Regions from separate parts of the Arthrobacter sp. HLT1-20 genome, predicted to be linked through region 2. Evidence: riboswitches for the same ligand, from Rfam matches in the RefSeq annotation. Region 2 holds a riboswitch; each other region holds the start of a gene.
The links. Region 2 has a riboswitch for S-adenosylmethionine ahead of ACX80Q_RS14665 (hypothetical protein). Riboswitches for the same ligand answer to the same signal wherever they lie in the genome.
Positions count from the first base shown of each region.

Region 1: another riboswitch for S-adenosylmethionine. It lies ahead of ACX80Q_RS11820 (bifunctional o-acetylhomoserine/o-acetylserine sulfhydrylase); the one in region 2 lies ahead of ACX80Q_RS14665 (hypothetical protein).
Region 3: another riboswitch for S-adenosylmethionine. It lies ahead of ACX80Q_RS02335 (DUF1737 domain-containing protein); the one in region 2 lies ahead of ACX80Q_RS14665 (hypothetical protein).
Region 4: another riboswitch for S-adenosylmethionine. It lies ahead of ACX80Q_RS15065 (aminotransferase class V-fold PLP-dependent enzyme); the one in region 2 lies ahead of ACX80Q_RS14665 (hypothetical protein).

Region 1 is NZ_JBTNDR010000020.1:16,324-24,001, forward strand. It holds gene ACX80Q_RS11810 (VOC family protein) at 45-683, opposite strand; gene ACX80Q_RS11815 (Tex family protein) at 797-3,286, shown strand; SAM riboswitch class IV at 3,469-3,585, shown strand; gene ACX80Q_RS11820 (bifunctional o-acetylhomoserine/o-acetylserine sulfhydrylase) at 3,663-4,979, shown strand; gene metX (homoserine O-acetyltransferase MetX) at 5,048-6,181, shown strand; gene ACX80Q_RS11830 (hypothetical protein) at 6,205-6,627, opposite strand; gene ACX80Q_RS11835 (dihydrofolate reductase family protein) at 6,834-7,397, shown strand; gene ACX80Q_RS11840 (SGNH/GDSL hydrolase family protein) at 7,427-7,678, opposite strand, start outside.
Region 2 is NZ_JBTNDR010000031.1:29,600-37,277, reverse strand. It holds gene speB (agmatinase) at 1-1,037, opposite strand, end outside; gene ACX80Q_RS14680 (APC family permease) at 1,316-3,295, shown strand; gene ACX80Q_RS14675 (helix-turn-helix domain-containing protein) at 3,292-3,879, opposite strand; gene ACX80Q_RS14670 (sodium:solute symporter family protein) at 4,077-5,558, shown strand; SAM riboswitch class IV at 5,728-5,841, shown strand; gene ACX80Q_RS14665 (hypothetical protein) at 5,855-6,142, shown strand; gene ACX80Q_RS14660 (biotin/lipoyl-containing protein) at 6,158-6,385, opposite strand; gene ACX80Q_RS14655 (VIT1/CCC1 transporter family protein) at 6,593-7,678, shown strand, end outside.
Region 3 is NZ_JBTNDR010000002.1:227,366-235,043, reverse strand. It holds gene ACX80Q_RS02355 (UDP-N-acetylglucosamine 1-carboxyvinyltransferase) at 1-343, shown strand, start outside; gene ACX80Q_RS02350 (hypothetical protein) at 468-923, shown strand; gene ACX80Q_RS02345 (O-succinylhomoserine sulfhydrylase) at 916-2,127, opposite strand; gene ACX80Q_RS02340 (rhodanese-like domain-containing protein) at 2,199-2,591, opposite strand; gene ACX80Q_RS02335 (DUF1737 domain-containing protein) at 2,588-2,848, opposite strand; SAM riboswitch class IV at 2,934-3,054, opposite strand; gene ACX80Q_RS02330 (Pr6Pr family membrane protein) at 3,168-3,815, shown strand; gene ACX80Q_RS02325 (aminodeoxychorismate lyase) at 3,844-4,743, opposite strand; gene ACX80Q_RS02320 (HdeD family acid-resistance protein) at 4,754-5,365, opposite strand; gene cls (cardiolipin synthase) at 5,521-6,999, shown strand; gene ACX80Q_RS02310 (chorismate-binding protein) at 7,083-7,678, opposite strand, start outside.
Region 4 is NZ_JBTNDR010000033.1:9,877-17,554, reverse strand. It holds gene ACX80Q_RS15075 (metal-dependent transcriptional regulator) at 177-938, opposite strand; gene ACX80Q_RS15070 (class I SAM-dependent methyltransferase) at 1,020-1,793, opposite strand; gene ACX80Q_RS15065 (aminotransferase class V-fold PLP-dependent enzyme) at 1,859-3,268, opposite strand; SAM riboswitch class IV at 3,312-3,425, opposite strand; gene hisN (histidinol-phosphatase) at 3,607-4,422, opposite strand; gene rsgA (ribosome small subunit-dependent GTPase A) at 4,591-5,709, opposite strand; gene aroA (3-phosphoshikimate 1-carboxyvinyltransferase) at 5,714-7,042, opposite strand; gene ACX80Q_RS15045 (DoxX family protein) at 7,049-7,564, opposite strand.

The DNA of each region.
Region 1 (7,678 bases), on a different contig from region 2:
GCCGGCGTCGAACAATGGAGCTGTGGGCCCAATGAACAGAAGAGCTAGATGGTGACCGGGCCGTGGGCCGTCTCGAACGTGACGGACATGATGCCGGGGGTGCCGCGCGGGGCGATCCACTCCACCGCCACGTCATCCAGCGGCGCCTCGACGGGCTCGCCCAACCATTCGGTGACGCGTTCGGCGCTGCCGGCGATGGTCAGCGAGGAGAGCTTCACGGTGGATGCACGCGCCAGCGACGGGTGCAGGGAGGGATCGCCCTCCCACTTGAGCATGTACGGCACCTGGGGATCGGCAATGAGTCCCTTGATGCCGATCTGCTGCCACACCAATTCCTGGCCGTCGGGGAACTTCCTGTTGCCGGGGACAGCGCTGCGGCCCAGGCGTTCCTCGAAGGGGGTGAGATCGTCAACGGCGACGCACCACCCCATCCAACCTCCACCGGCTGCGGAGCGCGCCTTGACGGCCTGGCCGAACGGCGCCTTGTCCGAGGCGGGGTGATTAAGGCACTCAACAATTTCCACATAATGGTGGTCGGTGAGGGGAATAATCATATTGCGGGTGCCGAAGCGCGGATGAATTCCTCCGCGCACTGCATCGACCCCGAGGGCGGTCGCGATTCGCTCCGTAGTGGCAGCCAATCCGTCTGATTCACTGGCGTAAGAAACATGATCCATTCGCATGAGTTCATCTTGGCACTTTGTGATCGACGTCTCGACTTAGTGTCGCCTAAGCCACATGGGACGTCAGATGTCAGGGGTGTTTGGCGTCCCGGCCGGTGGGGCAGAATTGGAGCGTGACTGATACTGGAAACGCCCCGCTGACCCTGCCCACCGCCGCCACCATCGCTGAGCGAATCAGCTCAGGCATTGCCGCCGAGTTGGGGGTCCGCCCTGCTCAGGTTCGTGCCGCGATTGGCCTGATGGACGACGGCGCCAGCGTCCCCTTTATTGCCCGGTACAGAAAAGAAGCCACCGGCACCCTGGATGACACGCAGCTCCGCGATCTCGAGGAGCGCCTACGGTACCTGCGCGAACTTGAGGCCCGGCGTTTGACCGTGCTGGAGACCATTCACGGGCTCGGCAAGCTGACTGCCGCGCTGCGCCGTGCCGTGGAAGATGCCGCGACCAAATCGGAATTGGAAGATCTCTACCTGCCCTACAAGTCCACGCGCAAGACCAAGGCAGATGCCGCCCGCGAGGCGGGCTTGGAGCCCCTGCTCGACGCCCTGCTGGCCGACCCTTCCCGCTTCCCTGCCGTGGAAGCGGACGCCTTTGTTGACGCCGCCCGCGGCGTTGCCTCAGCCGATGACGCCCTGGCCGGGGCACGGGCCATCCTGATTGAGCGGGCCGGCCAGGATGCTGCGCTGGTGGGTGAGCTGCGCGAGCGCCTATGGAAGACAGGCCGGCTGCGTTCCACCGTCAAGGCGGGCAAAGACGCGGCCGGGGAAAAGTTCAAGGACTACTTTGACTTCTCCCAGCCCCCGCACACGCTGCCCAGCCACCGGGTGCTGGCCCTGTTGCGCGGCGAAAAGGACGGCGTCCTGGGGCTGGATCTGGCCGAGGGTGACACCCGCGACGCCGACGCTGCCGCGCTGGCCCGGTCCCGCTACGAAAATGCCGTTGCCCACTCCTTGGGCATCACCGAATCTGGCCGCGCGGCGGATAGCTGGCTCATGACCAGCGCCCGACTGGCCTGGCGCACGCGCATCCTGACCCGCCTCTCGGTTGATCTGCGCGTGCGCCTGTTCCAAAGCGCCGAGGAGGAATCGGTGCGTGTTTTTGCCGCCAACCTCCGTGACGTGCTGCTGGCCGCACCGGCCGGAAACCGCGCAACCCTGGGCCTTGACCCGGGGCTGCGCACAGGCGTCAAGGTTGCCGTGGTGGACGGCACCGGCAAGGTTGCAGCAACGGAAACCATCTACCCGCACGCGCCCGCCCGCAAGTGGAACGAATCCCTCGCCACCTTGGTGGCCCTGGCCACCAAGCATGGCGTTGAGCTGATTGCCATTGGCAACGGCACTGCCAGCCGGGAGACGGACAAATTGGCCGCCGAACTTGTCGCCGAGCTCAAGCGCCTCAACCAGGACAGTAAGGTCATCAAGCTGGTTGTCTCCGAGGCCGGCGCCTCCGTGTATTCGGCCTCGGCGCTGGCCAGTGCCGAACTGCCCGGCATGGATGTTTCCCTACGCGGTGCCGTCTCCATTGCCCGCCGGCTGCAGGATCCGCTGGCCGAGCTGGTGAAGATCGATCCCAAATCGATCGGCGTGGGCCAGTACCAGCACGACCTCACCCCGGCCAAGCTGGAACGCTCTCTGGACGCCGTGGTTGAGGACTGCGTGAACGCGGTGGGCGTGGACCTGAACACCGCCTCGCCGGCCCTGCTGGCGAGGGTGGCCGGCGTCGGACCTCTTTTGAGTGAAAACATTGTGGCCCACAGAAACGAGCACGGCCCCTTCAACAAGCGTCGCGAGCTGCTCAAGGTGGCCCGGCTTGGACCCAAGGCGTTTGAACAATGCGCCGGATTCCTGCGCATCACCGGGGGAGCGGAGCCGTTGGACGCCTCCAGCGTGCACCCCGAGGCTTACGGCGTGGCCCGCAAGATCCTTGCCACGGTGGGCGCCACGTCAACAGAGATTTCCGCGGGCGTTGCCGCCGTGGCCGCCGTCAACCCGGCCGACTTTGTGGATGGCACCTTCGGCCTGCCCACGGTTGCCGACATTGTGGCCGAGCTGCAAAAGCCCGGCCGCGACCCCCGCCCCCGCTTCGAAACGGCCACCTTCACCGACGGCATTGAGAAGATCACCGACCTTCGCCCCGGCATGATCCTGGAGGGGACGGTCTCCAACGTGGCCGCGTTTGGCGCGTTCGTGGACATTGGCGTGCACCAGGACGGGCTGGTGCACGTCTCGGCCATGAGCAACTCCTTTGTCTCGGACCCGCACGCGGTGGTTAAATCGGGCCAGGTGGTGCGTGTGAAGGTCCTGGAGGTGGAGCCGGAGCGCAAGCGCATCTCGCTCACCCTGCGACTGGATGACGCCGCTTCTGATGCCAACGCAGGGGGCAAGCGCGACGCCGGCTCCCGCCCTTCCGGTGTCCGTGCCTCCGGGCGGCCCGCACCCAGCGGCGGCGAGCAGTCCCGGACTGGGGGAGCCCAACCTGGCCCCCAGGGGCAAGGCGCCCAGGGACGAGGCGGCGACCGTGCCGGACGCCCCGCAACTCCTCCGCCGTCGGCAAACACGGCCATGGCCGAGGCTTTGCGCCGCGCGGGCCTTCTTGCCCCGTGACTACGCACATAACGCCCTCTCAGCACGTTGAGAGGGCGTTATCTGCGTAGTCACCGCGGCCGGATTTCTCATAAGTTCAGCTGGTGCCACTTTTTGGCGCAAATTTCAAGCACATGTTCGGCCAAGGTCATAAACTCGTCACAATCTTGCGGCGCATGAACGGATCTTCCACACTGGATGTAGGTCATGAGTGTCAGCGACAAGCCCCGGCTCGCTGACCGGCAACCCTCCTTCCGCGGTGGGGTGCCCCGGGTGAAGACCTGGCACTGAGCCGCCCGGTTCCAGTGCAAGCGCGGGCCATCGAGTCTAAGGCCCTTCACGCATGCTGCGTCGGAGGGTTTTTTGGCGCAGGCCTCTAGTGTGAAGGAACTCAACCATGAGCAACGGTTGGTCATTTGAAACCCGTCAGATCCACGTAGGCCAGGAGCCGGACGTCACCACAGGTGCACGCGCCCTGCCCATCTACCAGACAACATCGTTTGTTTTCCCCTCCGCCGAAAGCGCAGCCGCACGGTTTGCCCTGGCTGAACTGGAGCCGATCTACACCCGCATCGGCAACCCCACCCAGGACGCCGTCGAACAGCGCATTGCCAGCTTGGAAGGCGGCGTGGCGGCACTGCTGCTCGCCTCCGGCCAGGCAGCAACCACGTTCGCCATCTTGAACCTGGCGGAGGCCGGCGATCACATTGTTTCCAGCCCCAGCATCTACGGCGGCACGTACAACTTGTTCGCGCACAGCCTGAAGAAGCTCGGCATTGAGGTCACGTTCGTCTCCGACCCCGACAACCTGGACGAATGGCGCGCTGCCGTCCGCCCCAACACCAAGGCATTCTTTGGCGAGGTTGTCTCCAACCCGCGCCAGGACGTCCTGGACATTGAGAACATCAGCGCCATTGCCCACGAGGCCGGCGTGCCGTTGCTGGTGGACAACACCTTGGCGACTCCGTACCTGATCCGCCCGCTGGAATGGGGTGCCGACATTGTCATCCACTCCGCCACCAAGTACCTGGGCGGCCACGGCAGCGCCATCGCGGGCGTGATTGTCGACGGCGGCAAGTTCGACTTCGCCACCAACCCGGAGAAATTCCCCGGCTTCAACACCCCGGATGTCACCTACAACGGCCTGGTGTACGCCCGCGACTTGGGTGTTGGCAGCGCGCTCGGTGCCAACTTGGCCTACATCCTCAAGGCTCGCGTGCAGCTGCTGCGCGACCTCGGCTCGGCCGTGGCACCGTTCAACGCCTTCCTCATTGCCCAGGGCATCGAGACGCTCAGCCTGCGTGTGGAGCGCCATGTCAGCAACGCGGTTGCCGTTGCAGAATGGCTTGAGCAGAACGAGAACGTGGACGCCGTGGCCTACGCGGGAATCCCCTCCAGCCCCTGGTTTGAGCGTGGCCGCAAGTACGGTCCCAAGGGCACCGGCGCCGTCATCGCCTTTGACATCAAGGGCGGTGCCGAAGCTGGCAAGCGCTTTGTTGATGGTTTGGAACTGCACTCACACGTGGCCAACATTGGCGACGTGCGCTCCCTGGTCATCCACCCGGCGTCGACCACGCATGCGCAGCTTTCACCGGAGCAGCAGCTGGCTGCCGGCGTGCGCCCCGGACTGGTCCGCCTCTCCGTAGGCATTGAGAACATCGCAGACATCCTTGCCGACCTCGAAGCCGGATTCCGCGCAGCAAAATTAGCGTGATCGCCGTGGAACGCACGGAGGAAAACAGCGTTTTGGCGCCGGGCTTTGCCTCCGTGGAGGCCACACCCGTGGGAGAGGAATTCTCCGCAGCCGTGGGCCAGGGCGGCGGTGTGCTGCGCTCTCTTGAGATCGGCGCACTGCCCTTGGAAGCCGGGGGATCACTGCCTTCGGTCACCATGGCCTTTGAATGCTGGGGCACGCTGAATGAGGCGGGCGACAATGCCGTCCTCATCCAGCACGCCCTGACCGGCAGCACCCACGTGAGTCGCGGCGAATCCGAGGAAGACGGCTGGTGGGAAGGCCTGGTGGGCCCCGGGGAAGTCATCGACACCAACAAGTACTTTGTGGTGTGCGCCAACATGCTCGGCGGCTGCTACGGCACCACCGGCCCCTCCAGCATCGCCGGCGACGGCAAGCCGTACGGTTCCCGCTTCCCCTTCGTCACCATCCGGGACTCGGTCCACGCCGAGGCGCGCCTGGCCGACAAGCTGGGCGTGAAGCTGTGGCACGCCGTCATTGGCGGTTCCATGGGCGGTGCACGTGCCCTGGAGTGGGCGGCGAGTTACCCGGAGCGGGTGCAGCGCTGCGCCGTGGTGGCGGCTTGCGCTGCCAGCACGGCTGAGCAAATCGCCTTTGCCCAGACGCAGACCCTCGCCATCCGCCAAGACCCCAACTTTGCCGGCGGGGATTATTACGACGGCGCAGCCCCCACCTCGGGCTTGGGACTGGCCCGGCGGATTGCCCACATCAACTACCGCTCGGAAACTGAGATGGAGTCACGCTTTGGTCGCCAGGCCCAAGGTGGCGAGGACACCATCAGCCACGGCCGCCTGGCGGCATTGGGTGCACCAGGCAACAGGTACCAGGTGGAGAGCTACCTTGACCACCAGGCACGCAAATTGGTGGGACGCTTTGATGCCAACAGCTACATTGCCATCACCGAGGCGTTGATGAGCCACGACGTCAGCCGCGGCCGCGGCACCCTGGGCCAGGCCCTGGCGGCAACGGCGGGCGTGGAGTTCCTGGTGGCGGCCGTCAAGAGCGACCGCCTGTACTTCCCGGCCCAGTCGCTTGCCCTAGCAGCGGCGCTTCCCGGGGATGTGGCTGTCCACCACATCGACTCCGCCATTGGTCACGACGGCTTCCTCACCGAGGTGGCCGTGGTGGGGGAGTTGCTGAAGGAATCCTTCTTCAGCAGCTGACACCACAGGGCAGTTGCCGGGGGTTAGAAGTTCTTGAAGATTGCTTCGCGGTGGACGGCGTATTGTTCTGCCGTGACCTGGCCGCTGCGGCGTGCGGTGTCCAGGGCGTCGAGCTGGCGCTTCAGCTCGGCCTCGGCCTTCATGCGCTCGTTGGCGAAACCGGTTGTCTGGTGTCCGTGGGAGGTGTCGTAGTTGCGCATCGGGACGCCGTTGAGCAGTGTTCCCACATAGGGGGCGTTGCCTGGTTGATGGGCCACCCCCGCCTTGCCTGTTGGGTTGGCCGGGTTGTAGATGTTCTCACGTGCCGCGCGGCGCTTGCGGTTGGCCGACCTGGTGAAGATGCCGAGCAGGATGACTCCCACAACTGCCAGCATGAACAGGGGCGAAAAGCCGGATGAGCTGCTGGACGAGGCAGCAACAATACTCGTCGCCAATGGTTCGAGCATGATGGGCACAACGCACCTCTTCTACGAATAGGCCGCCGAATCCAGCGCCTCTTCTCATCCTAGTCCGCCCGCTGCGCCCCCCGGCACAGCGGGTAGCGAAGTTCCTCGGCGTGCAGTATAGCAATGGTGCCAACGTGGTGCTTTACACCGTGTTTCGTTACCGATTACGCTAAATTTCTGGACCGGATGACGGAAGGCATGGCGCTGTGCGGAAACTGATCTACGGCATGAACCTGACACTGGATGGCTACGTTGCCGCGCCCGGAGAGGACATCGGCTGGAGCATGCCGAGCGAGGAGCTGTTTCAGTGGTGGCTCGATCAGGAGCGGGCGATCGGCCTGTTGCTGTATGGGCGCAAGCTCTGGGAGGTCATGAGTTCCTACTGGCCCACCGGCGACCAGCAGCCGGACGCCACCCCGGCGCAGATCGAGTTCGCGCGGAACTGGCGGGACACGCCGAAGCTGGTGTTCTCCTCGGCTTTGGAGCAGGTCGACTGGAACACCCGCCTGGTTGCCGGTGACGCGGTCGCGGAGATCACCCGGCTCAAGGCCGGGGTTGGCGGGCCGATGAGGGTCGGTGGCGCAATTCTCGCCGGGGCGGCCATGCGGGCCGGGCTGGTCGACGAGTACACGATCGTGACCCATCCGGTCCTGGTGGGCGGCGGCACTCCGTTCTTCACAGCGTTGGATCGCCGGGTGAATCTGAATCTGGTGGAGACGCGGACGTTTCCCGGCGGGGTGGTCATGACCCGGTACCGGATCCGGCGTTAGTCCGTGTCAAAACCTCCTGTGGGACACACCTAGCCGCCTGCTCCAGTGCCCATGCCCGGGCCAAACACCGGTCCAGGGGTGGGGCGCTTGGCCGAGATGCCGTCGCCGGAGGATTGGTGCCGAAGCCTGCGCAGTACCCAAGGGAACAAGAACTCCCTGGCCCACACCAGGTCCTCGGCGCGGGCGGCCTGCCACTTCTGCGCCGGCAGCGGCTTGGGCCGCTGCGGAGCCAGCGCGTGCGGGACGTTGAGGGCGTTCAGTGCCATGATTGCGATGGTGTG
Region 2 (7,678 bases):
GGCCGGCGTCGTCCTTCAGCATCAAGGGCTTGGGCAGCGTAGCCGTTCGGGGCGCCGAAGCGGTCCCCCGGCACAAAGTTGTCCGCCATCAGGGTCACCAGTTCGTAGCCAACGTGGCTGGCGGCGATGCCAGTCATCTCGGCGTGGTCGTAGGCCGGGGCCACTTCCACGATGTCGGCGCCCACCAAGTTCATGCCGCGGAAACCGCGAATGATCTCAATGAGTTCGCGGCTCGTGATGCCGCCGGCCTCCGGGGTGCCGGTGCCGGGGGCGTGCGCCGGGTCCAGCACGTCAATGTCCACGGAAATGTAAAGCGGGCGGTTGCCGATCCGGTCGCGGATCTTCGCAACGGTTTCCAGCACGCCCTGGTAGTAGACGTCAGCGGCGGTGACAATGCCAAAGCCGAAGCGGTGGTCGTCGTCCAGGTCCTTCTTGCCGTACAGCGGGCCGCGGGTGCCCACGTGGGAGATGGCCTCGGTGTCCAGGATGCCTTCCTCGACGGCGCGGCGGAAGGGGGTACCGTGCGTGTATTCGGCGCCGAAGTAGGTGTCCCAAGTGTCCAGGTGCGCATCAAAGTGGAGCATGGCCACGGGCTCGCCGGCACGCTCGGCGGCGGCACGCAGCAGCGGCAGGGCAATGGTGTGGTCGCCACCGATGGTCAGCAGCTTGGCGCCGCCTGCCGTCAGGTCCAGCGCATTTTGCTGGATGGTTTCAATGGCTTCGTTAATATTGAACGGGTTGACGGCCATGTCGCCGGCGTCGGCCACCTGGCAGTTTTCAAACGGCGAAACGTCCCAGGCCGGGTTGTACGGGCGCAGCAACCGTGAAGCCTCGCGCACGTGGTTGGCGCCGAAGCGGGCCCCCGGGCGGTAGGAGACGCCGCTGTCGAAGGGGACCCCGACGACGGCCACATCGGCCTTGGCGACCTGGTCCAGGCGCGGCAGGCGCGCGTACGTTGCGGCGCCGGCGTAGCGCGGAATCCGGGAGGAGTCGATGGGGCCTAGGTTCCCGTTGGCCTCAATACGGAGCTCTTTCATGGACATCCTCTTTTCATTCTGTACTGGTGTCATTCGCGTTTTTGCCAGGGAGTAGACGTGGGTCACATCCAAGCGGTTGTTCACCATAGTACAACTGATGTTGCCTAATGGGAACCATTTGTTTCCTCTGGGATACATTCCCCCACCTCCGGGTGTGACACGCATCCCACCGCGATCCTTACGCGTAAAGATTTCGTCAAGACCCGGGCCTTTGCTCCACCGCCGGGGCTAATCTCTATAAGCTGCCAATGAAAGGCGCCTCAACGAAAGGCCCATGCGTGACATCGCTTGCAAAAGCTCCTGCCGAACCCGGGGACAACGGGAAGCCCCGCGGCAAGGCCGCCATGCGTCAGTGGCTGCTCGAGGGCATGCCGGAAAGTTCGGGCAAACGCCAGGGACCGCACGGGCGCCCCGCCGCCGACCACAAGCGCCATTCGTGGTGGCAGGTCATGTGCCTGACGGGCCTGGACTACTTCTCCACCCTTGGCTACCAGCCAGCCATAGCCGCTCTGGCCGCTGGCGTGCTGGCACCGTTGGCCACCATTGTGCTGGTTGCTGTCACGCTGCTGGGTGCCCTGCCCGTGTACAAGCGGGTTGCCCGGGAAAGCCCGCACGGCGCCGGGTCCATCGCCATGCTCGAGCGGCTACTCCCGCGCTGGTGGGGCAAACTGTTTGTCCTGGCGCTGCTGGGCTTTGCCGCCACCGACTTCATGATCACCATTACCCTTTCCGCCGCCGACGCCACGGCGCACGTCATAGAAAACCCCTTCGCCCCAGACTTCCTGCAGGGGCACAACATAGGCATCACCCTATTCCTGATTGCCGGGCTCGCGGCCGTGTTCCTGCGCGGATTCAAGGAGGCCATGAGCATTGCCGTAGCACTTGTGGCGGTCTTCCTCACGCTCAACCTTGTGGTCATTTCGGTGGCCCTGGCCAAAGTCACCCAGAGCCCCCTACTCACAGCCGACTGGTGGGGCGCCCTGACCACCCAGCACGGTAGCCCCTTCATGGTCATTGCCGTGGCCCTGCTGGTGTTCCCGCGTCTGGCGCTGGGCCTGTCCGGCTTTGAAACGGGCGTGGCCGTGATGCCGCAGATCAAGGGCCGCTACAGCGACACGGAGAAGAATCCGGAAGGCCGCATCAAGGGCGCCCACAGGCTGCTCACCACGGCGGCACTGATCATGAGCACCTTCCTCATCACCTCCTCACTGGCCACCACCATCCTGATTCCGGCCGCCGAATTCCAGCCCGGAGGGGAGGCCAACGGGCGCGCTCTGGCGTTCCTAGCCCACGAACTCCTCGGCGAAGGCTTCGGCACCATCTACGACATCAGCACCATCGCCATCCTCTGGTTTGCCGGAGCCAGCGCCATGGCCGGCCTGTTGAACCTGGTGCCGCGCTACCTGCCCCGCTTTGGCATGGCCCCCGAATGGGCGTCCGCCGTCCGCCCCCTAGTACTGGTGTTTACCGTCATCGCCGTGGTGATCACCATTCTCTTCAAGGCCGACGTCGATGCCCAGGGAGGTGCCTACGCCACGGGCGTTCTGGTGCTCATCACTTCTGCGGCCATTGCTGTGACCCTGTCCGCCAAACGCAAGGGCGAGAAGGCGAAGGTGATTGGTTTTGGCGCAGTGTCGCTGGCGTTTATCTACACTACGGTGGCGAATTCCATTGAGCGCCCCGACGGCTTGAAGATCGCAGGGTTCTTCATTCTGGGCATTGTGGTGGTGAGCCTGCTTTCGCGGGTGCGCCGCGCCTTTGAATTGCGCGCCACCTACATCCGCATGGATGAGGCTGCCATGAACTTTGTGGCCGCCGTGGATGAAGGCACCATCCGGATCATTTCGCACGACCCCAAGACCCGCAGCGCAGCAGCCTACCGGCGCAAGCTCTCCCACGCCGCGCAGGTCAACGAGATTGGTGACCCGCGGGAGGTGCTGTTCATGGAAGTCATTGTGGATGACTCCTCAGATTTTGAAACAGCCCTGGAGGTTCGCGGCATTACCCGGCACGGCTTCAAGATCTTAGAGGTCCACTCCTCCAACGTGCCCAACACCATTGCCGCAGTCCTGCTGCACATCCGCGACGCCACGGGGCTGATCCCACACATCTACTTCCGCTGGAACGAGGGCAACCCCATCGCCAACCTGCTGAAGTTCTTGTTCATTGGCGAGGGCGAAATAGCGCCGGTCACCAGGGAGGTGCTGCGTGAGGCCGAGCCGGATCTGACGCAGCGGCCCTGGGTTCATGTGGGTTAGCTGCTGCTGGATCCGGAAGCCGCTGGAACCAGTATCCACAGCGCCTCCACCGGCTGGGCCGTGCGGTTTTCCCAGCTATGGGGTTCCCGTCCGGGGAAGGACAGCGTGTCCCCCGCCGTCAGGTCATAGGATTCTTGGGTCATGCGCAGAGTCAGCTCACCGCTGATGATGTGCAGGACATCCACGTCGCAGTCCACCGCGTAGAGTTCAGCTTCGCCACGACCGTAGGGTTCAATGGTGGCGGCAAGAATTTGCAAGCGCCGTTCGGAGCGCGATGTCAGCAGGCGCTCAACAATGCCTTCGCCACCCAGGGAGATCCGCGGGCCTTCACCTTTTCGGGTCAGGTGGGTTTCCGGCACTGCGAAGAGTTCGCCGATGGAGATCGAGAGTACCTGGCACAGTGTAACCAGTGAGGCAACACTGGGTGAGGTGAGGTCCCGCTCCACCCGGCTAAGGAATCCCTTGGTCAGCCCCGTGGCGTCGGCCACCTGCTCAATGGTCAGCCTTTGGTCTTGGCGTGCGGCCCTAATCCGTGACCCGATGGCCACGGGATTCGTGCTCGGTTCCAGGGGCAAAGCTTTCATGGCGGCTCCTCACAACACGGCCAGCCGGCAAGATTTTCAAGCGGCACATTGACTGTAACTACCATCACAGTTTAGCCTAATAGACAACAAATGTTGCTTTACGGGCAATAATTACTCGGGGCATTCCCCTACTACTTCACACACTGGAGCATCTCGTGGACTTAAACGTCGCCATAGTTGTCATATATTTGGTGGCCATGCTGGCCTTTGGTTGGTGGGGAAAATCGCGCACTAAGAATAACAGCGACTTCCTCGTCGCCGGACGCCGGCTGGGCCCCTTCCTCTACACCGGAACCATGGCCGCCGTCGTCCTCGGTGGCGCTTCCACAGTGGGAGGTGTGGGGCTTGGCTACAAGTTCGGCATCTCCGGCATGTGGCTGGTTGTGGCCATCGGTGTTGGCGTGCTCTTGCTGAGCCTGCTGTTCGCACCCACCATCCAAAAGCTCAAGATCTACACGGTCTCGCAAATGCTGAGCCTGCGCTACGGCCAGGAGACCACCAAGATCTCCGGCATCGTCATGCTGGCGTACACCATCATGATCTCGGCAACCTCCACCGGCGCCTACGCCACCATCTTTGTGGTGCTGTTCGGCTGGGACAGGTGGCTGGCCATCGCAGTGGGTGGCGCCATCGTGCTGCTGTACTCGACCATTGGCGGCATGTGGTCCATCACCTTGGCCGACCAGGTCCAGTTTGTCATCAAGACCGTGGGTATCTTCTTCCTCATGCTTCCCTTCGCCTGGAACGCAGCCGGCGGCTTGGGCGGCATCAAGGAGCGTGTTGACGCGAGCTTCTTCCAGTGGGACGGCATCGGCGTCCAGACCATCATCACGTACTTTGTGGTTTACACCCTGGGCCTTCTCATCGGCCAGGACATCTGGCAGCGCGTGTTCACCGCCCGCGACCCCCAGGTGGCCCGTTGGGGCGGCGCCACCGCCGGCATCTACTGCATCCTCTACGGTGTGGCTGGCGCCCTGATCGGTATGGCCGCCTACGTGGCTCTGCCCACCATTGACGTCGCCAACCTCGGCAAGGACGTTGTCTACGCGGAGGTCGCCACCCAGCTCCTGCCCATGGGCATCGGCGGCATCGTCATGGCCGCTGCCGTCGCCGCCATGATGTCCACAGCATCAGGCTCACTCATTGCCGCAGCAACCGTTGCCCGCAAGGATGTTGTGCCCTTCGTGGCCAGCTGGTTCGGCAAGACGATCGACACCTCCGACACCGAAAACCCGGAGCACGACGTCAACGCCAACCGTTGGTACGTGCTGATCCTGGGCGTGCTGGTCGTGTTGATCTCCATTGTTGTCAACGACGTGGTGTTCGCCCTGACCATCGCCTACGACATCCTGGTGGGCGGCCTCCTGGTTGCCATCATCGGTGGCCTGGCCTGGCGCCGCGGAACCGGCCTGGGCGCCGCCTGGTCCATGTCTGTGGGCTGCGTGGTGACAGTGGTCCTGCTGGTCCTGTACGCCACCAACGTCATCCACAGCGTTGACGGCATCTACGCCAACGAACCCATCTACTACGGCTTGGGTGCCTCGCTGCTGGTTTACGTGGTTGTCTCCCTGCTGACACCCGTCACGCCGGCCCACATCCGCAAGGCCTGGGACGACCGCCTGGCAGCCGCAGCCACGGATTCCAACCCGGAAGATGTGCCTGCGCAGCTGCAGAAGTAGCCTCCGTTTTTCCAACTGACCCGCAGAAATCGACGAAAAATGCGTTTTTGACGCGATTTTCGTCGATTTCTGCGGGTCAGTTTTGCTTTAAGGTGCGACGGCGGGGGGTGGAGGAAGGTATGACACCCCCCCCCACCCCCGTACGTTTTGGGAGTAATGTGAGGGACAGCTTCAAGAGATGCGATGCCAAGCTCCGACTGGTCGCACGCCAACCCCATGTTCACAGGGTGGCTCGGATGAGGAAGCGGCCGGCGGTGACTGGATCCGCGGGCAAGAGCAATCACAAAGGCCCCGCCATGACTTTCATCTCCGTTGCCCCTGCACAGCGCGCCAAGACCCCCACCAACCCCCACGGCATTCCGGTTCTGCCCGCCGTGGACGTGAATCTGGGCACCGTCAACTTCTTCACCCCGGCCGGGCACCGCGCCTACTTCTCCGCTGACCCAGTTCTGCTGGTGGAAGCCCTGGCGACGGCTGTTCGGCCCGCGCACTGGATCGCCGAGCTCGGAACGCTGGTGGTCACGGTGGCGCAGACGGGTTCGCGCGCTGGCCGCCGGCTGGGCTTCAAGCTCGACCGCTACTGACTGCACCCACAGGGCCTACTCGATCGTGGCGATGATGGCGCCCTGAGCCACTTCGTCACCCTCCTGGACCCGCCAGCACAAGGTGCCGGCTGAGGGGGCGTTGATCTCGGCGTCGAACTTCTCGATCGTGACCTCGGCGATGACCTGGTAGGCGACCACGGTGCTGCCGTCGGGCGCGCGCCATTGAATAAGGACGCCGCAGTCCTGCGGGTCCCCCGTCATCATCGGAAACTGGACTTCCATGCTCGACGCCGCCTTCCGGTCCGCGGCCGCACTGTGCGCCGCCGCTAAGACTAGAGCCTATGCGAGTTCGCCGGTGCGGGGAATGCCAAGAATGGCGATTGAAGTGGCGGCCACGTTGCGGCACACCTAAAATTTTTCGCTAGGGGAACCGGCCGAAAAACCGCTGAAATCCGGGCTACAGTAGGGGCTGAGCCGAGGAGATCCCCAGTGTCAACAAGCAATCCGAGCCCCGCGCAAATCAAGCGCTGGCGCCAATATCTGGCCGACGAGCGAGCCGAGGCCGCCGTCTACCGTGACCTGGCCAGTCGCCGCACCGGCGAGGAAAAAACCATCCTGACGGCCTTGGCCGCTGCCGAGGGCAGGCATGAGCAGCATTGGCTGAACCTGCTGGGCGAGCATGCCAACCCGCCCCTACGCCCGTCATTGCGCAACCAGCTCTTGGGATTGCTGGCGCGGCGTTTTGGCTCGGTGTTTGTCTTAGCACTGGCCCAACGGGCTGAGTCCAGATCCCCCTACGCCACCGACGCCGACGCCACGGACGCCATGGCAGCCGATGAATCCATCCACGAAGAGGTCATTCGGGGCTTGGCCGCCCGTGGCCGCAACAGGCTTTCCGGTTCCTTCCGGGCAGCCGTTTTTGGTGCCAACGACGGCCTTGTCAGTAACCTTTCCCTGGTCATGGGCATGGCCGCCACCGGTGTGGGCAGCCAGGTGGTGTTGTTCAGCGGCATTGCCGGCCTGCTGGCTGGAGCCTTGTCCATGGGTGCCGGGGAATTTGTTTCGGTTCGCTCCCAACGCGAGTTGCTGGATGCCTCCCAGCCCACCCAGATCACACTCTCCGCCGCCGCTTCGCTGGACCTGGAAAACAATGAACTGGTGCTGGTCTACCTGGCCCGCGGCATGTCCCGCGAAGTGGCCGAGCACAGGGCCGCCGAACGCATGGGCCAGTTCAGCTGCGACTGCGATCCCAGCTTGTCACTGCAGCCCGATCAGTTTGAAGCGGCCGACAGCCACGAAACCCTGGGCACCGCCTGGGGAGCCGCCGGATCCAGTTTCTGCTTCTTTGCCTCCGGAGCCATCATCCCCATCCTGCCGTTCCTGTTTGGTATGACGGGCATGGGCGCCTTGGTGCTGTCCTGCGTTTTGGTGGGCATTGCGCTCCTGGGCACGGGCGCGGTGGTTGGCCTGCTGTCGGGGGCGTCGCCGCTGTGGCGTGGCCTGCGCCAGCTCGCGATCGGCATGGGCGCAGCGGCAGCAACCTACATCCTGGGACTGGTCTTCGGCACAGTTGTG
Region 3 (7,678 bases), on a different contig from region 2:
GCCGTTCTTCGCCGTCATCGCTTCCTGCGCCGAGGGCACCACGCTGATCCACGACTGGGTGTATGAGGGCCGGGCCATCTACCTGACGGAGCTCAACCGGCTCGGCGCCGGTGTTCGGCTGCTGGATCCGCACCGGATCGACATCACCGGCCCCACCGCCTGGCGGGCAGCGGAAATTGGTTGCCCCCCAGCCCTGCGCCCGGCCGCCTGCATCCTGCTGGCCATGCTGGCAGCCAAGGGCACTTCCGAGTTGCGCAACATCTACGTCATTGAGCGCGGGTACGAGGACTTGGCCGAGCGCCTGAACACGATTGGCGCGGAGATCGAGTACTTCCAGGACTAGAGCCCCAAAATTTCGCCGCCGCGCCCGTCCCCGCTTTTCGCTCCCGTTCAGTCAGACGGGCGCGAAAAGCGGGGACGGGCGCGGCCTTTAACCGCAGGACGGCGATTCCGGTAAGATCGGGCGAATGTTTCCTTGGACTAAGCGCGCCGCCGCAGCACCCCTTCCGCCCGCCGCCATCCCACGGGCGGGCAGCGTGCCGTGGCAGGGTGCCGGGCTGACGGCCACCGAGGTGGACCTCCCGCACGGGCGCAAGGGCGCCAAGCTGGTCCACTGCGTGCAGCTGACCACGGGCAGGCTCACAGTGAACGTGATGCACAGCGAAATTCTCGAGCTGCTGGACCAACGGATCAGCGTCGTGGATCCAATGGGGTCCACTGCGGAGGTCTTCCTGTGCGACGCGGTGGGGGTTCAGGCAGCGGCAACTGCCGGCAAAGCATCCGAGGCCGGCACGTGGATGGCGGTGTTTCCCGCCGACGCGCTGGCACTCATGGTTGTCCCCGTCAGCGAACCGCCGGTCGCCGTCATTTCAGGACCCGACGTGGCTGGATTCGCCGCGTGGGCGCGCCGGCTCGCTAAATAGCGGCCAACGCCTGCGCCAGATCCCGCTTCAGATCGTCCACATCCTCCAGGCCCACCGACAAACGCAGGAAGCCGTCGCCCAGGCCAATGGCCGCACGCGCCTCCGCGCCCATGGCCCGGTGCGTTGTTGTGGCCGGGTGGGTGATCAGGGACTTGGCGTCGCCCAAATTATTGGAAATATCAATGATGGCCAGGGCATTGAGCAGCGCAAACGCCGCATCCTTGGTGGTTCCGGCAGCCGGCTGCGCCAATTCAAAGGTCAGCACCGTGCCACCGGCCTTCATCTGCTTCCTGGCCAACTCGTACTGCGGATGGGATGGCAGGTGCGGGTACAGCACGCGGCTCACCTGGGGCTGCCGCTCGAGGAACTCGCCCAGGACCAGGGCGTTGTTGCACGAATGCGTGACGCGCAGATTCATGGTTTCCAAGCCCTTGGTCAGCACCCAGGCGTTGAACGCCGACAACGCGGGACCCGTGTGTCGCATCAAATTTTTGACGGGGCCGTCGATGAATTCCTTGCTGCCCAGGATGGCACCGCCCAGCACACGACCCTGGCCGTCAATGTGTTTGGTGCCGGAGTACACAATGATGTCCGCGCCAAAATCGCCACACCGCTGCAGCAGGGGCGTGGCGAACACGTTGTCGGCCACCACTTGTGCGCCCGCGGCATGGGCAAGATCGCACACGGCCTGCAGATCGATGATTTCCTGCATGGGGTTTGACGGGGACTCAAAGAACACGGCAGTGGTGGGCACGCTGAGGGCCTCGCGCCACTGGTCCAGATCCGGGCCGTCCACGAACACGGTTTCCACACCCCACCGCGGCAACAACTCGTTCAGGATGACAAAGCACGAGCCAAAGAGTGACCGTGAGGCAACCACCCTGTCCCCGGCCGCCAGCAAGGCGCCCAGTGCCGTGAAGACGGCGGACATGCCCGAGGCAGTGGCAAAGCAGGCTTCCTTGCCCTCGAGCAGGCGCAGGCGTTCCTGGAATGTTGCCACGGACGGGTTGCCGTAGCGGGAGTACACAAACCGGTCCACCTCGCCGGTGAAGGCTTGCTCGGCGGCCTCTGCCGATTCGTACACGAAGCCCGAGTTCAGGAACAGGGCCTCGGAGGTTTCGGAGAAGTTGCTGCGGTCAAGCCCGCCGCGCACGGCCTGGGTGTCCTGCGCCCAGGTGGCGGCGTGCTCGTTAAAGTTGCTCAATGACTTACCTTTTTCGCTGGTCTTGCGGTGGTGACTGACTGACGTTCGACGGCGGCCTGGCCGTTGCGTTGTTAGCGCCAGGGCAGGCTGCGGTTCTTCCAGCCGTTGATGACCCGGTCGCCATTGGCGTCCGGCTCACCCTCAAAGCCCTCCAGGACGTTGTAGGCCGTGTACCCGGCTGCCGTGGCGGCGTTGGCCGCAGCAATGGAACGTGCGCCGGAGCGGCACAGCACCACCAGCGGTTTTTCCGTGGGCACAGCCGCCAACAGCTGCGCCAGGAAATCCGGGTTGTTGTGTCCGCTGTCTAGGTTCCACTGGATGAAGACGGGCTCAAAATTCAGCGTCGAGGTGTCCGGGACGCCAATGTGCGCCCATTCCCCTTGGGTGCGGACGTCAAGGAGCACAGCTCCCGCTGCCAGATGCTCCCATGCTGTGGCCGGGGCCAGGTCTCCCGCGTAGCTCATGCGATGCCCTCGCCGTCGAACTCCAGCTCGGCGTCCAGCTCATCCACGGCCGTGGCAACTGCTGCATCACTGATGGCGATGGCCTGCGGGAGGATCACGGCCTGGGCGCAGATGACTGCGGTGCCGTCGAAGGTGACGGCCGGTCCGCCGTGCAGCACGTAACCTTCGGTCAGAGCTGCTGAAATGCGCTCACAAAAGGACTTGTCATCGGGGCCGGTGATGAGCCGGTAGGGAAGGGGTGTTTCGTCCGCGGACATGTGTTCTCCTCAGTGCAAGAAAGCCAAGAAATCTGCAAGCGGGAGGCTGTGCCTCACAGGGTTGGCTGTAAAGCACGCAATGAAGTGTTCACGCTTGCAAACCTAAGGCTTGGGTAGCTGGGTTTGCCAAGTAGTCACCTGAGGCACCCCGCCGGAAAGAGGGTTGCCGGCCAGCGAGTCAGGGCTTGACGCTGGCACTCATTACTTACTTGAAAAAGTAACACATCGCCCGCGCAGCAGGCTCAAGAATGTTTCAGTGTGGCTGAACATGACGGGAGCGTTACAGCACGGCGGCCCCGCCAAGTGGCAGGATGTACGCATGACAATGACCCGCGCCTTTGCCGCCATCCGCTTTGCTTTCGGTGCCGTAACCCTGATTGCCGTGGGAACCCAGCTGGGCATCCACCTGGGCAACGGCTCCCCCTTACTGAACTTCTTCAGCTACTTCACCAATCTGGGCAACATTTTTGCCGCCGTGATGCTGCTGGTGGAGGCTGTTTTGACCTGGCGCGGGAGAGAGCTTGGGCCGCTGTGGCAGGTTTTGCGCTGCGTGTCAGTGGTATGTATGGCCCTGGTGGGCGTGGTGTTCAACACCCTGCTCAGGGATGTGGACCTTGGCTCGCTGCTGCCCTGGATCAACACCTGGCTGCACTATGTGATGCCGGTGGCCGTGGTGGCAGACTGGCTCATCCAGTCCCCGCGCAAGCCGATCCCGCTGCGTAGCCTGTGGATTGCTGTGATGTTCCCCCTGGCCTACTTGGCCTACTCGCTGATCCGCGGCGCCGTCACCGGCTGGTATGCCTACCCGTTCCTGAATCCGGCCAACGGAGGCTATGGCGCCGTAGCCGTCACCTGCCTGTTCATTGCCGTGGGATTCATTGCAGCAACTATCGTGTTGATCCTGTTGGCCAACAAATTCCGCCCGTTGGTGCCCGTCCAGTGGGAGGCAGACCGCTTAGCCGCCTAGCTGCGCAGCTGGCCGCCTCCCTGGCTGCCTAGAGTGTTGTGGCCAACAGGGCGCTGAGTTCGGCGCTGAGTTGTGCGCGGTTTTCTGCCGTACCGATCTCCGTACCGTCAATGGTGTTCACGGGGGCCAGCAGGCGCAGGCTGGAGATGAGCCAGACGGCGTCGGCATCGAGGAGGTCCGCCGGTGTGACGGGGCCATAGCCCAATTCCCAGCCAGCCTCCTTGGCTGCGGCGAAGAGCGCGCCCTGGGTGGTGCCGGGCAGAATGCCCGTGTCCAGGTGCGGGGTGATGAGCCGCTTCACGGGGACTCCGGAGTCATCGGAAATGTGTGCCAGCAACACTGACGAGGTGGGCCCCTCAAGCACCAGCTCGTCCCGGCTCGTGAAGATCACGTCGTCAGCACCCAGGCTGTGGGCGTGGCGTAGGGCGGCCATGTTCACGGCGTAGGAAAGCGTCTTGGCGCCCATGAGCAGCCAGGGGGCGCGGGCGGCAATGTCGCTGTCGTAGCCGCGCTCCAACAGGATCACTGACAGTCCGGCGTCGCGCTGCTTGGCTAGGGCCGGTGAGACGGCCGAGACCTGCACCCAGGCGGTGGGGGTGTTGCTGCCCTCCGGGCCGCGGGTGGCAATCAGCTTCACCACAGCCTGGTCCTCGGCGGGCGAGCCGCCAGCGTAAGCCGTGAGCGCCGTCGTAATGGCAGCCAGCCAGGCCTCAGCGGCCGGAATTGCCAGATCCATGGTCAGTGCAGAACCGGCGAGCCGGTCAAGATGGGCCTGGACTTTGCGCGGAACGCCGTTGATGGCCAGGAGGGACTCAAAAATCCCGTCCCCCCGTGTCACGCCTTGATCCGTTGCCAAAATGGTGGGGGATGAGGCGTCGGCCAGCCGGCCGGCGGGGTGAACGGGATCCAGAAATACCAAAACTGTCATGCAGTAGAGCTTAGCTGGCCTTCAAGATCGCCTTGCCGAAGGTGAACGCGCGGACCAGGCCAACAATGCCCAGGATGATGAGCATGATGGCGCTCATGAGCAGCAGCCACTGCGCCGTCCACACCGGAACAACCAGCACCACGATGCCCGCAAGAATGCTGAGCGCACCGAAGACGATGGCCCAGGTGCGGGTGGCTCCCTTGCCGGCTTCGGCAATGGCCACGATGCCTTCAATGATCCAGCCGATGCCCATGAAGATGACAGTGAACAGCAAAAGTGCCTCGCCGCTTGCCGCGGAGTTGCGCAGGATGATCACGCCGGCCACCAGGACCAGCAGGCCCAGGACCACGTCCAGGACGCGCAGGCCGGTGGAGAGGCCGTGGCTGAAAATACCCAGCGCCACCTTCACGCCACCGGCGATGAGGAAGTTAATGCCCAAGAAGATGGCCACCACCGCCAGGGTCTTGGTGGGCCAGAACAGCAGAACAATGCCCAAAATCAAGGCTACGGCGCCGCTGATGGCAAACGCCATGCGCAGGCCCTTGACGGCTTGTTGGGTGAGTTTGAGGGGGTCGAGGGCGAAAATATCGACGCTTACTTCGGGTTGGCTGGTGTTGCTCATGGCTGAACTTCTTTCGTCAAAACGAGAATGGAAAATCAGGCCCAGCATAGCGCCAGCAGGTTACGCCCAGGGGCAGGAACGCCCGCGCCGTCAACTACCGTTAGGCTATTGTCACTTGGCTTAGGCACTAGCCGGCTAAACCTGGGGAGGTCTGCATGATCTGGACGGCGTTTAGCCTGCCAACACCCAACGCCTGGATTTCCTTTCTGATCTTGTTGGTGGACCTGGCCATTCGCATTGTGGTGCTTGGGGTTATTCCCGGTAACCGGCGCCCCACAACGGCCATGGCGTGGCTGTTGTGCATTTTCTTCCTGCCCTATATTGGCTTGATCCTGTTCCTCATGTTCGGCAACTTCAAGCTCTCACGACGCCGGCGGGAGACTCAGGACGCCGTCAACCTGCGCATTGTGGAAGGAACGGCAGATATTGCTGCCCAGGTGCCCGAGTATGAGGGCCCTGCATGGGTGAAATCCGCCATGGAGCTGAACAGAAACTTGGGCTACTTCCCGGCGTTGGGGGGCAACTCCGTGCAGCTCATTGAGGGCTATCAGGAGTCCCTGGATGCCATGGCTGATGAGGTCAGCCGTGCCACGGAGTATGTCAACGCCGAGTTTTACATCATGAGCTCCGATGACTGCACCGACAGGCTCTTTAAGGAACTTGAGGCGGCGGCGGAGCGTGGTGTGCGGGTCCGTGTGCTCTTTGACCACATTGGCTCCCTGCGGGTGACCGGCTACGGGGACATGATCACGCGGCTGAAGGCCAGTCAGATTCAGTGGCGGCGCATGCTGCCGCTCCTGCCCGTCAAGGGCCAGTGGCGCCGGCCGGATCTGCGCAACCACCGAAAGATTCTTGTGGTGGACGGGCGGGTAGGTTTCACGGGCTCCCAAAACGTCATTGAGCCCTCCTACCGTAAGAAGAAAAATCACAAGATTGGGCGCCAGTGGGTGGAGCTCATGTCCCGTCTGGAGGGGCCCATCGTGGGCACCCTGAACGTCATGTTCGCCACCGACTGGTCCTCGGAGACCGAGGAAAACCTTGAGTCGCAGCTGGCCACTCACCATTGGGACTCCTTTGCCGGCGGCTCGCTGTGTCAGGTGGTGCCCAGCGGTCCGGGCTTCGTCACGGAGAACAACCTGCGCCTCTTCAACACTTTGCTGTACTCGGCGGAGGAACGCATCACCATCTCCAGCCCCTACTTTGTGCCCGACGATTCACTGCTCTACGCCATCACCACGGCCGCCCAGCGCGGGGTGGTGGTGGAACTGTTCGTCTCCGAACAGGGCGACCAGTTCCTTGTCCACCACGCCCAACGCTCCTACTATGAGTCACTGTTGAAGGCTGGTGTGCGGATCTACCTGTACCCCAAGCCGCTGGTGCTGCACGCCAAGCACTTCACCGTGGACTCCGACGTTGCCGTCATTGGCTCCTCCAATATGGACATGCGCAGTTTCTCCCTCAACCTTGAAGTTACCGTCATGATGATTGACCGCGAGGTGGTCCAGCAAATGCGCGCAGTGGAAGACCACTACCGGGCCATCTCACGGGAGCTGAAATTGGCGGAATGGGTCAACAGGCCCGTCCTGGCGCGCTACGTGGACAACGTGGCGCGCCTGACCGCCACGCTGCAATAACACGTTTGCTCGCCATTGTGCGGCTTGGCGGCTTGTCAGCGGTTCAGGAACCGCAGCCAAGCCGCCAACCCGCACATGAGCCGTTAAAGCGGGAAGTCGGATCCCAGGGTGGAGAGGACGCCGAAGGCCTTGGCCTGGATTTCCTGCCATTCGGCCTCGTCCACGGAGTCTGCCGTGATGGCGCCGCCGACACCCAGCGAAAGGTGGGTGCCGCCGTCGTGCGCGTCAATCAGGACCAGTGTGCGGATCACCACGGAGAGGTCCATGGCGGCGTTGAGGGAGAAGTAGCCCAGCGCGCCGGAGTAGATGCCGCGCGGCCCGGCCTCGAGGGTGTCCAGAATGGCCATGGTGCTGATTTTAGGTGCGCCCGTCATGGACCCGGCCGGGAAGGCCGCGGCCACGGCAGCGGCGCGCGAACTGCCCGGGATCAGCTGCGCCTCAATGGTGCTGACCATCTGATGCACTGTGGTGTAGCTTTCAATGGCGCACAGGCGCGGCACGCTCAAGGTGTGCGGCAGGGCAAAGCGGGAGAGATCGTTGCGCAGCAGGTCAACAATCATCACGTTCTCCGCCCTGTCCTTGACAGAGGTGGCCAAATCCGCCTTGAGCGCAGCATCCACGGCGGCGTCCGGGTCGCGACGCCGCGTGCCCTTGATGGGCTCGGCGCGCATCAGCCCGG
Region 4 (7,678 bases), on a different contig from region 2:
GCGGCAATGAATTGCCAGGGCGCAACATAGGTCATTCGGAACCAAGAGCACTTTGGATGGGGCAGAAGCTGGGGGAGCTGATTTGGGCCGCCCGATCAGCCGCGAGCGGGAGCAGGGCCGCAGAGTCCGCTAGCCGCCTCAGGAAAAGGGTGCGCCAGTGCCAGGCGCCACCCGGACTAGCTGCCTGGCGCTGATGCGTGCGGACTCATGAGGGAGCCGCCGGTCAGGTCCTGCACGGAACAGCCGGGGTGTGAACCGGTCGATGAAAGCCACAGCGAAACCGTCACCTCGGTCGCCAGGGCCAGGGGCCCGGCGTCGTGCGGGGCATTGAGTCTTTGGACTTCAATCCCGGCGCCGAAGGGCAGCAGCCGCAACACTTGCAGGGCCGTATCCAGGCCAATGCCATGCTGCTCCAGGTAGCGCAACAGTTCCGGGTCGTGGTCACTGATGCGGCTGACACGCCCGCTGTGGCCGGCGTCGAGCTCGTCGAGCCGGTGTGAGGGGGCCATGATGATCCGGCCATCCGGGTCCGGGATGGGGTCACCGTGGGGGTCCCGGGTGGGATGGCCCAGCTTGGCGCTCATGCGCTCGATGAAGTGCTCGGACACGGCATGCTCCAGGTGTTCGGCCTCGTCATGCACCTCATCCCAGGTGTAGCCAAGCTCGCTGACGAGGTAGGTTTCCAGCAGCCGGTGCCTGCGCACCATGGACAGCGCCAGGGACAGGCCGCTCTCAGTCAGGTGGATGGGGCTGTACGGCTGGTGGTCCACCAGGCCCTGGTCCTTGAGTTTGCGGACCATTTCCGAAACCGAGGAATTGGCCACGCCCAGGCGGGTGGCCAGGGCTGTGGAGGTGATGGGTTTGTCCTGCCACTCCGTGTAGGCATAGATGACCTTGACGTAGTCCTCGATGCTGGAGGAGGTGGCAGTTTGTTTCACGTATTCCAGCCTACCGCTAGGCCCGCCCGGAGAAGGTCAGCCGCTGGGCATTCGTTGAAAACCCCGGCAGGGCCGGTGAGCCTAGCCGAGTTTGTGGGTGCGCCAGGTCTGGGCCACGTAGGGCAGCTCGAGCTCTTCGCCCGGGGAGTGCCCCAGATGGTCAAGGAGGTACCAGCTCAGATTGGCCATGACCTTGGCGCGGATGGGGTCGGCGGCCTTGAGATAGTAGCTGCGGGACTTGGCCAGTTCCATGATGGCCGCCGGCGTCAACGATTGGCTCCAGCGGGTGTTGTGCGCTTGCGGGGCGGCGAATTCCTTGCCAATGGTGGGGTGGAAGTCAGCCTTGTGGACGTCGCCGGCGTGCATGATCCGTGCCAGCCGGTGAACCCAGGGGATGCCGACGTCGAGCTGGTTCCAGATTAAGCCCAAGCTGCCGCCGGGGCGAAGCGTGCGGGCAATCTCGGTGCTGGCAGCGATGGGGTCGCACCAGTGCCAGGCCTGCGCCACCACAGCCAGGTCCATGGATCCGGCCGGCAGCTCCAGGTGTTCGGCCGTGCCCACCATGGTGGTGGCGTGGGGCAACTCGGCGGCCAATTGGGCCAGCATGTCAGCCGAAGGGTCCACCGCCGTCAGCGTCCACCCGTGCCGGGCCAGCAACTGAGTATACTTCCCCGTTCCGGCGCCCACATCGAGGGCGTCCCGGATGGGGCGGGGGGAGCCGGCGATCAACCAGTCAAGGGAATCGCCGGGGTAGCTGGGGCGGACCTGGTGGTAATGGCTTCCGCCCTCCAGAAATGCCGCAGCCATATGTTTGCGCCGCTCCTCGTCGAAGACCGGTCCGCCTACCCCTGCCATGGTGCTCCCATAAAGTTGTGCCGTTTTGCCCGTTCAACTTTACCCCGGGGGAGCGGGTGCGTGGCTCAGGTGTTGCAGGGGGCTGCGCCGGCGGTGCCCGGGGTGTTTGGAGCCCAGTGCGGGTACTCGCGGTTATCGTTGGCGGGGACCCAACGGCCGGCGTCAACCACGTAGTCCCAGCCGAGGCCGTCGCGCAGCAGGGCGGCCACGCCGTTGATCAGGCGCTGCGCGTCCTCAAGCCGGGACCCCACGCCAAAGCTGGCGCGCAATGAACCCGAGGGCAAACCCAAACGGTTCAACAGCGGGTGCGCGCAAAACTTGCCGTCGCGCACGCCCACGCCGTGCTCGGCCGACAAGTACGCGGCGACCAAACCGGCGTCGTACCCGGTGACGGAAAAGTTCACCACGCCGATGCTGCCGCACTCCGGGTAGTCCGCGGAATCGGTGAACAGCGAATGGACGTTGACGCCCTCAATCGCGGCGAAACCGGCCACCAGATGCCCGCGCAGCTGCTGCTCGTGGCTGTGCCAGTCGTGTGCGTCGAGCGCCGCCAGGGCTGCGGCCGCTTTGGCCAGGGTGGCGGCGCCCAGCACGTTGGGGGAGCCGGCCTCGTGGCGTGCCGGGCCGTCACTCCAGCTGGTTGATTCGAGCCGGACTTCACGCACGGCCCCGCCGCCGGCCAAATGCGGCTTGCCGGCGTCGAGCCAGTCCGCACGGCCAACCAGGACACCCGAGCCGAAGGGGGCGTACAGCTTGTGGCCGGAGAAGGCCAGGTAGTCGATGCCGCTGGCCGCCAGATCAATCCGGCGGTGCGGGGCCAGCTGCGCCGCATCAACCACAATACGGGCCCCATAGTGGTGGGCCAGGGCTGCCAGCTCGTTGACCGGCAGCACCTCGCCGGTGACATTGGAGGCGCCCGTGACGGCCAGCAAGAGCACGTTTCCGGCCCGCAACTGGGTCTCCACGCGGGCCAGGGTTGCTGCGATGGAATCCGCGGCCACCACCGAACGGTGGGGCAGTGCCTGCCACGGCAACAGGTTGGCGTGGTGTTCGATGTCCAGGTATAGGACCTCGCCGTGGGCGTTGGAGCGGCCCTCGGTGAAGCCCCTCTGGGTCAGGATGCTTTGCACACAGCCGGCCAAAAGGTTCAGGGAATCCGTTGTGTGGCGCGTGAAAATGACTGTGTCATCGGGACGGGCGCCCACAAAGCTGGCCACAATTCTGCGGGCATTTTCGTACACGGAGGTGCTGACCTGGGAGGCAAACCCTGCGCCGCGGTGCACGCTGGCGTAGTACGGCAGGACCTCGTTCAGGTGGGCGGCAACTTCCTCAATGGCAGGGGCTGAGGCGGCGTAGTCGAGGTTGGCGTAGCGCACATGCCCGCCCTGGATCAGGGGGGCGGCCAATTCCTGGCCCACCACGGGCAGAAGAGGGGACTCTGCGAGGGAAGTTTTTTCCAAAAGGGCGTAGCTCATGGGTAATTCCTTTGACACCTTTGGACCCTTGGAGGAGCCAAGGAGTCCGCGCTTGCCATGACCGCTCCGGCCTGGCCAGGTCGTCACCCGGGGCACCCCGCCGCGAAAGGAGGGTTGCCGGCCAGCAAACCGGGGTTTAGCGCTGGCACTCGTGACCTATGCCAAAAAGATTAGCCCAAGAAATTGCTTCCCGCATTTGTTACGTCATGAACGCAGCGTTACCGCCGGGCTGCCCGGAGGCTGCCCGGAGGCTGCCTGCAGGCCAGCGGGAGGCGGGCAAAAAGAACGACGGCGGAAGCCGCCGTCGTACTTAATACGCTTGAGCCAAATGCCTTGGATCAGCCCAGCAGGTCATCCCAATTGGGATTCAGGCGCTGCAAAACCTCTGTGTGCAGGATGGAATTTGTGGCTAGGGCGTTGCCGCCAAAGGGGCCGTCAGCGCCCTCCAGGGAGGTAAAGCGGCCGCCAGCCTCCGTCACGATCGGCACCAGGGCGGCCATGTCGTACAGGTTGAGTTCGGGCTCGCAGGCAATGTCCACGCTGCCCTCGGCCACCATGCAGTATGACCAGAAATCGCCGTACGCACGGGTGCGCCAGACGTCGTCGGTCAGGGCAATGAACTCATCGCGGTTGCCCCGCTCGGCCCAACCGCTCAGCGATGAGTAGGACAGTGAGGCGTCCTTGAGCTCGGCAACATTGGAGACGCGAATGCGGGTGGCCGCGGCCAGGGACTTGCCCATGTACGCGCCGGTTCCCTCGGCAGCCCACCACCGTTTGCCCAGGGCGGGGGCGCTGACCAAGCCCACCACGGGACGGCCTTCATCCACGAGGGCAATCAGCGTGGCCCAGACAGGCACGCCGCGCACAAAGTTCTTGGTGCCATCAATGGGGTCGATGATCCAGCGCCGCGTTCCATGGCCCGTGCTGCCAAACTCCTCGCCCAGCACGGCATCGCGCGGACGGACCCGGGCCAGCTGGCTGCGGATCGACTCCTCGGCGGCCTTGTCGGCATCCGTTACGGGCGTCAGGTCCGGCTTCGTCTCAATTTCCAGGTCAAGGGCCTTGAAACGGGCCATGGTCAGCGAATCCACGCTGTCCGCCAGAACATGGGCCAGGCGGAGGTCGTCGTTGTACGTCTGGGGTTCAATCGTCATGTACATCACGCTATCGCGGTTTGGGCCAAACACCGGTTCCGACGCCCTCGGGCCCGCTGATGATGCTCGGTTGTACGCCTACGCGTGGTTGTTGACGAATGTGGCGCCACTTCAAGAGTGGCGCCACATAGGCCGGGTAGGGTGCGCAGGCGTCGAACCAGGTGGGGATTACTCGATGATGCCCAGTTCCTTCTCGGCAGCGCGGCCCTCTGTCCTGTCGCTGGTGCCTAGTAGGCGGCGCAGCGAGGCAAGGCGGGCGGCTCCGGCGTCGCCCGCGAGCCCGGCGGCCACATAGGGGTCCAGTCCGCAGTTCACTGCGGCAGTGTCATGCTTGCAACCACGTTCGCAGTCGTCGGTGCCGGGCTGCAGGTCCGGGAAGGCCTGCAGGATCCGGTCCGGGTTCACATGGGCCAGCCCGAAGGAACGGATGCCGGGGGTGTCGATGATCCAGGAGCCGGGTTTGCCGTCCTCGATGCGCAGAGCAAGCGCCGACGAGGACGTGTGGCGCCCACGGCCCGTGACAGCGTTGACGCCGCCCGTGGCCCGCCGCGAACCCGTCAAGGCGTTCACCATGGTGGATTTGCCCACACCGGAGTGGCCCACCATGACGCTGACCTTGCCGTCGAGGTAGCTGTGCAGCTGCTCCACGGCGCCGCCGGCCAACAGGGCCGAATCGCCGTCGTCGCTGCGAGCGTCGATGCCTGAGGCGCCGTCGGCCGCCGTCCGGCTGATGATGACAGTCATATCCAGGTGCTCGTAGTTGGCGAGCAACTCGGAAGGATCCTTGATATCCGTTTTGGTGATCAACAGCAACGGCGCAATGCCGGCGTCGTAGGCGGCCACTAGGGCTCTGTCGATGAAGCCGGTGCGGGGCTCGGGGTTGGCAGCAGCCACCACAATGACCAGCTGGTCGGCATTGGCCACCACGGCCCGCTCCACAGGGTCGGTGTCATCGGCGCTACGGCGCAGCAGCGTCCGGCGCTCCTCGATCCGGACCAACCGGGCTAGCGTATCCGGCCTGCCCGTGACATCGCCCACCAGCGCGACAAAGTCGCCAGCCACCACGGGATTGCGCCGCAGTTCCCGGGCCCTGGCGGCTATCAAGGTGCGTTCGGTGGGCTCATTCTCATCGATGATGGCTGTGTAGCGCCCGCGGTCAACCGTGACAATGCGGCCAATGACGGCCTCCTCGTACGCGGGCCGGTCCTTGGTGCGCGGCCGGCTGCCCTTCTTGTTGGCCCTGACCCGGACGTCGGATTCGTCCCAGTTGCTGTAGTCCTTTGCCATGGCCTTACGCGCTAACGTCGGAGGTGCTGGCGGCTGCTGTCTGTGCCACCATGGCGGCCCACATGGCCGGGAAATCGGGCATTGTCTTGGCCGTGGTGCCAATGTTTTCAACCTCGACGCCGGGCACGGCCAGGCCGATAATGGCGCCGGCGGTGGCCATGCGGTGGTCGTGGTAGCTGTGGAACTCTCCGCCGCGGAGGGGTGCCGGGGTGATGATGAGCCCGTCCTCGGTCTCTTCGGCGTTGCCGCCCAGGGCATTGATTTCAGCCACTAGGGCTGCCAGGCGGTCGGTTTCGTGCCCGCGCAAATGCGCTATGCCGCGCAGGCGTGACGGTGTTGAGGCCAGGGCGCACAGGGCCGCCACAGACGGTGCCAGCTCGCTGGTGTCAGCGATATCCACGCCGTGGATGTCGGGGCCTCCCGTGACGGTCAAGACACCGTCTTCGAGGGTGACAGTTGCACCGAACTGGGGCAGGATTTCACGCCACTTGTCACCCACCTGGGTGGTGTTGGCAGGCCAGTTGGGAATGCGCACCGTGCCGCGGGTGGCCAGCGCGGCCGCCAGGAACGGACCGGCGTTGGAGAGGTCCTGTTCTAGGACCACGTCGAAGGCGGCGACGGGGCCGGGGGCAACCTTCCAGTGGTTCGGGGTGGAGTCGTCAACCACAACACCCACCGACCGCAGGATCTCCACCGTCATGGAAATGTGGTCAACGCTGGGCACGGAGTCGCCGGTGTGCTCCAGGTGCAGGCCCTGGGCAAAGCGAGCGGCAACCAGCAGCATGGCGGAAATGAACTGCGAGGACCCGCCGGCGTCAATGCCCACGTGGCCGCCCTCAACAGCTCCGGTGCCATGCACGGTGAAGGGCAGGAAGCCGTCCCCGCCATCCTCAACCCGCACGCCAAGGCCCTCCAACGCAACCACAACGGGAGCCATGGGTCGCACCAGGGCCGCGGGATCGCCGTCGAACGTCACAGGGCCCTTGACCAGTGCGGCAAGCGGGGGAACAAAGCGCATGACGGTACCGGCCAGACCGCAGTCCACGGTGATGCCGCCCGCGGGTGCCACAAATCCGGCGGGAATGGGTGTGACCACAAGGTCTGGGACCGCGCCGCTGCCGGGCACTTCGGCGATGCCGGCGCCCATGGCACGCAGGGCGCCGATCATCAGATCGGAATCACGGGACTGCAGGGGCGCACGCAAGCGCGATTCGCCGTCGGCAATGGCGGCGAGGACAAGATACCTGTTGGTCAGCGACTTGGAGGCCGGGATGGTGACTGTGGCGTCCAAGGGTGTTGTGGAGAAGGGTGCGGGCCAATGGGCTGCGGTCATGGGTAATTACTGTCCTGTCACGTCGTGAGCTAGCGCGCGGACCGTCTTGTCCGCATTCTTCAATTGCTTGTGGGTGGTCTTCTTGCCGGATTCGATCAGCTTTTCCGCACGCCAGGCCAAGCCGGGGCGTCCAGCCGTGTCCACGCTCGCCAGCAGTGCCCCGCCAATCAGGCCAATGTTCTTGGCCAGCTGGTTGCGGCGGTGGGAGCGAATTTCCTTGCTGCTGGGCTCGGCGTTGCGATACTCCACCACTGTGTTCAGCCCCGCCGTCACGGCGAGCACCACGGCTGCTGCGCGGGAGCACTTCCCGGTGGCCAGCAAAATGCCTGCGCCAACCTGGGTCCCGGCCAGCACGCGTGCCAAAGTCTTCTCGCTCGCCTCGATGGGCAAAGCGGCGCTGAGCGGCCCCAAGACCGGCCTCAATTGGGCGGCAGTCTGGTCTGCGTGGCGCAGCCGGTCAAGGCCGGCGAGGATGAACGATGATGCCAACATGGGGCGGGCAAGTGCGCGAACAATGGACAAGTAGGCCTCCTTGGTTGTGCTCTAGTCTTTCCGCTGGCGTTTCTGCTGGCCCAACGGAAGGCTAGTGCTGTGTCTAAGTCTCCCACGTCTCTTTCGCTGATGCCGTGTTTGCGG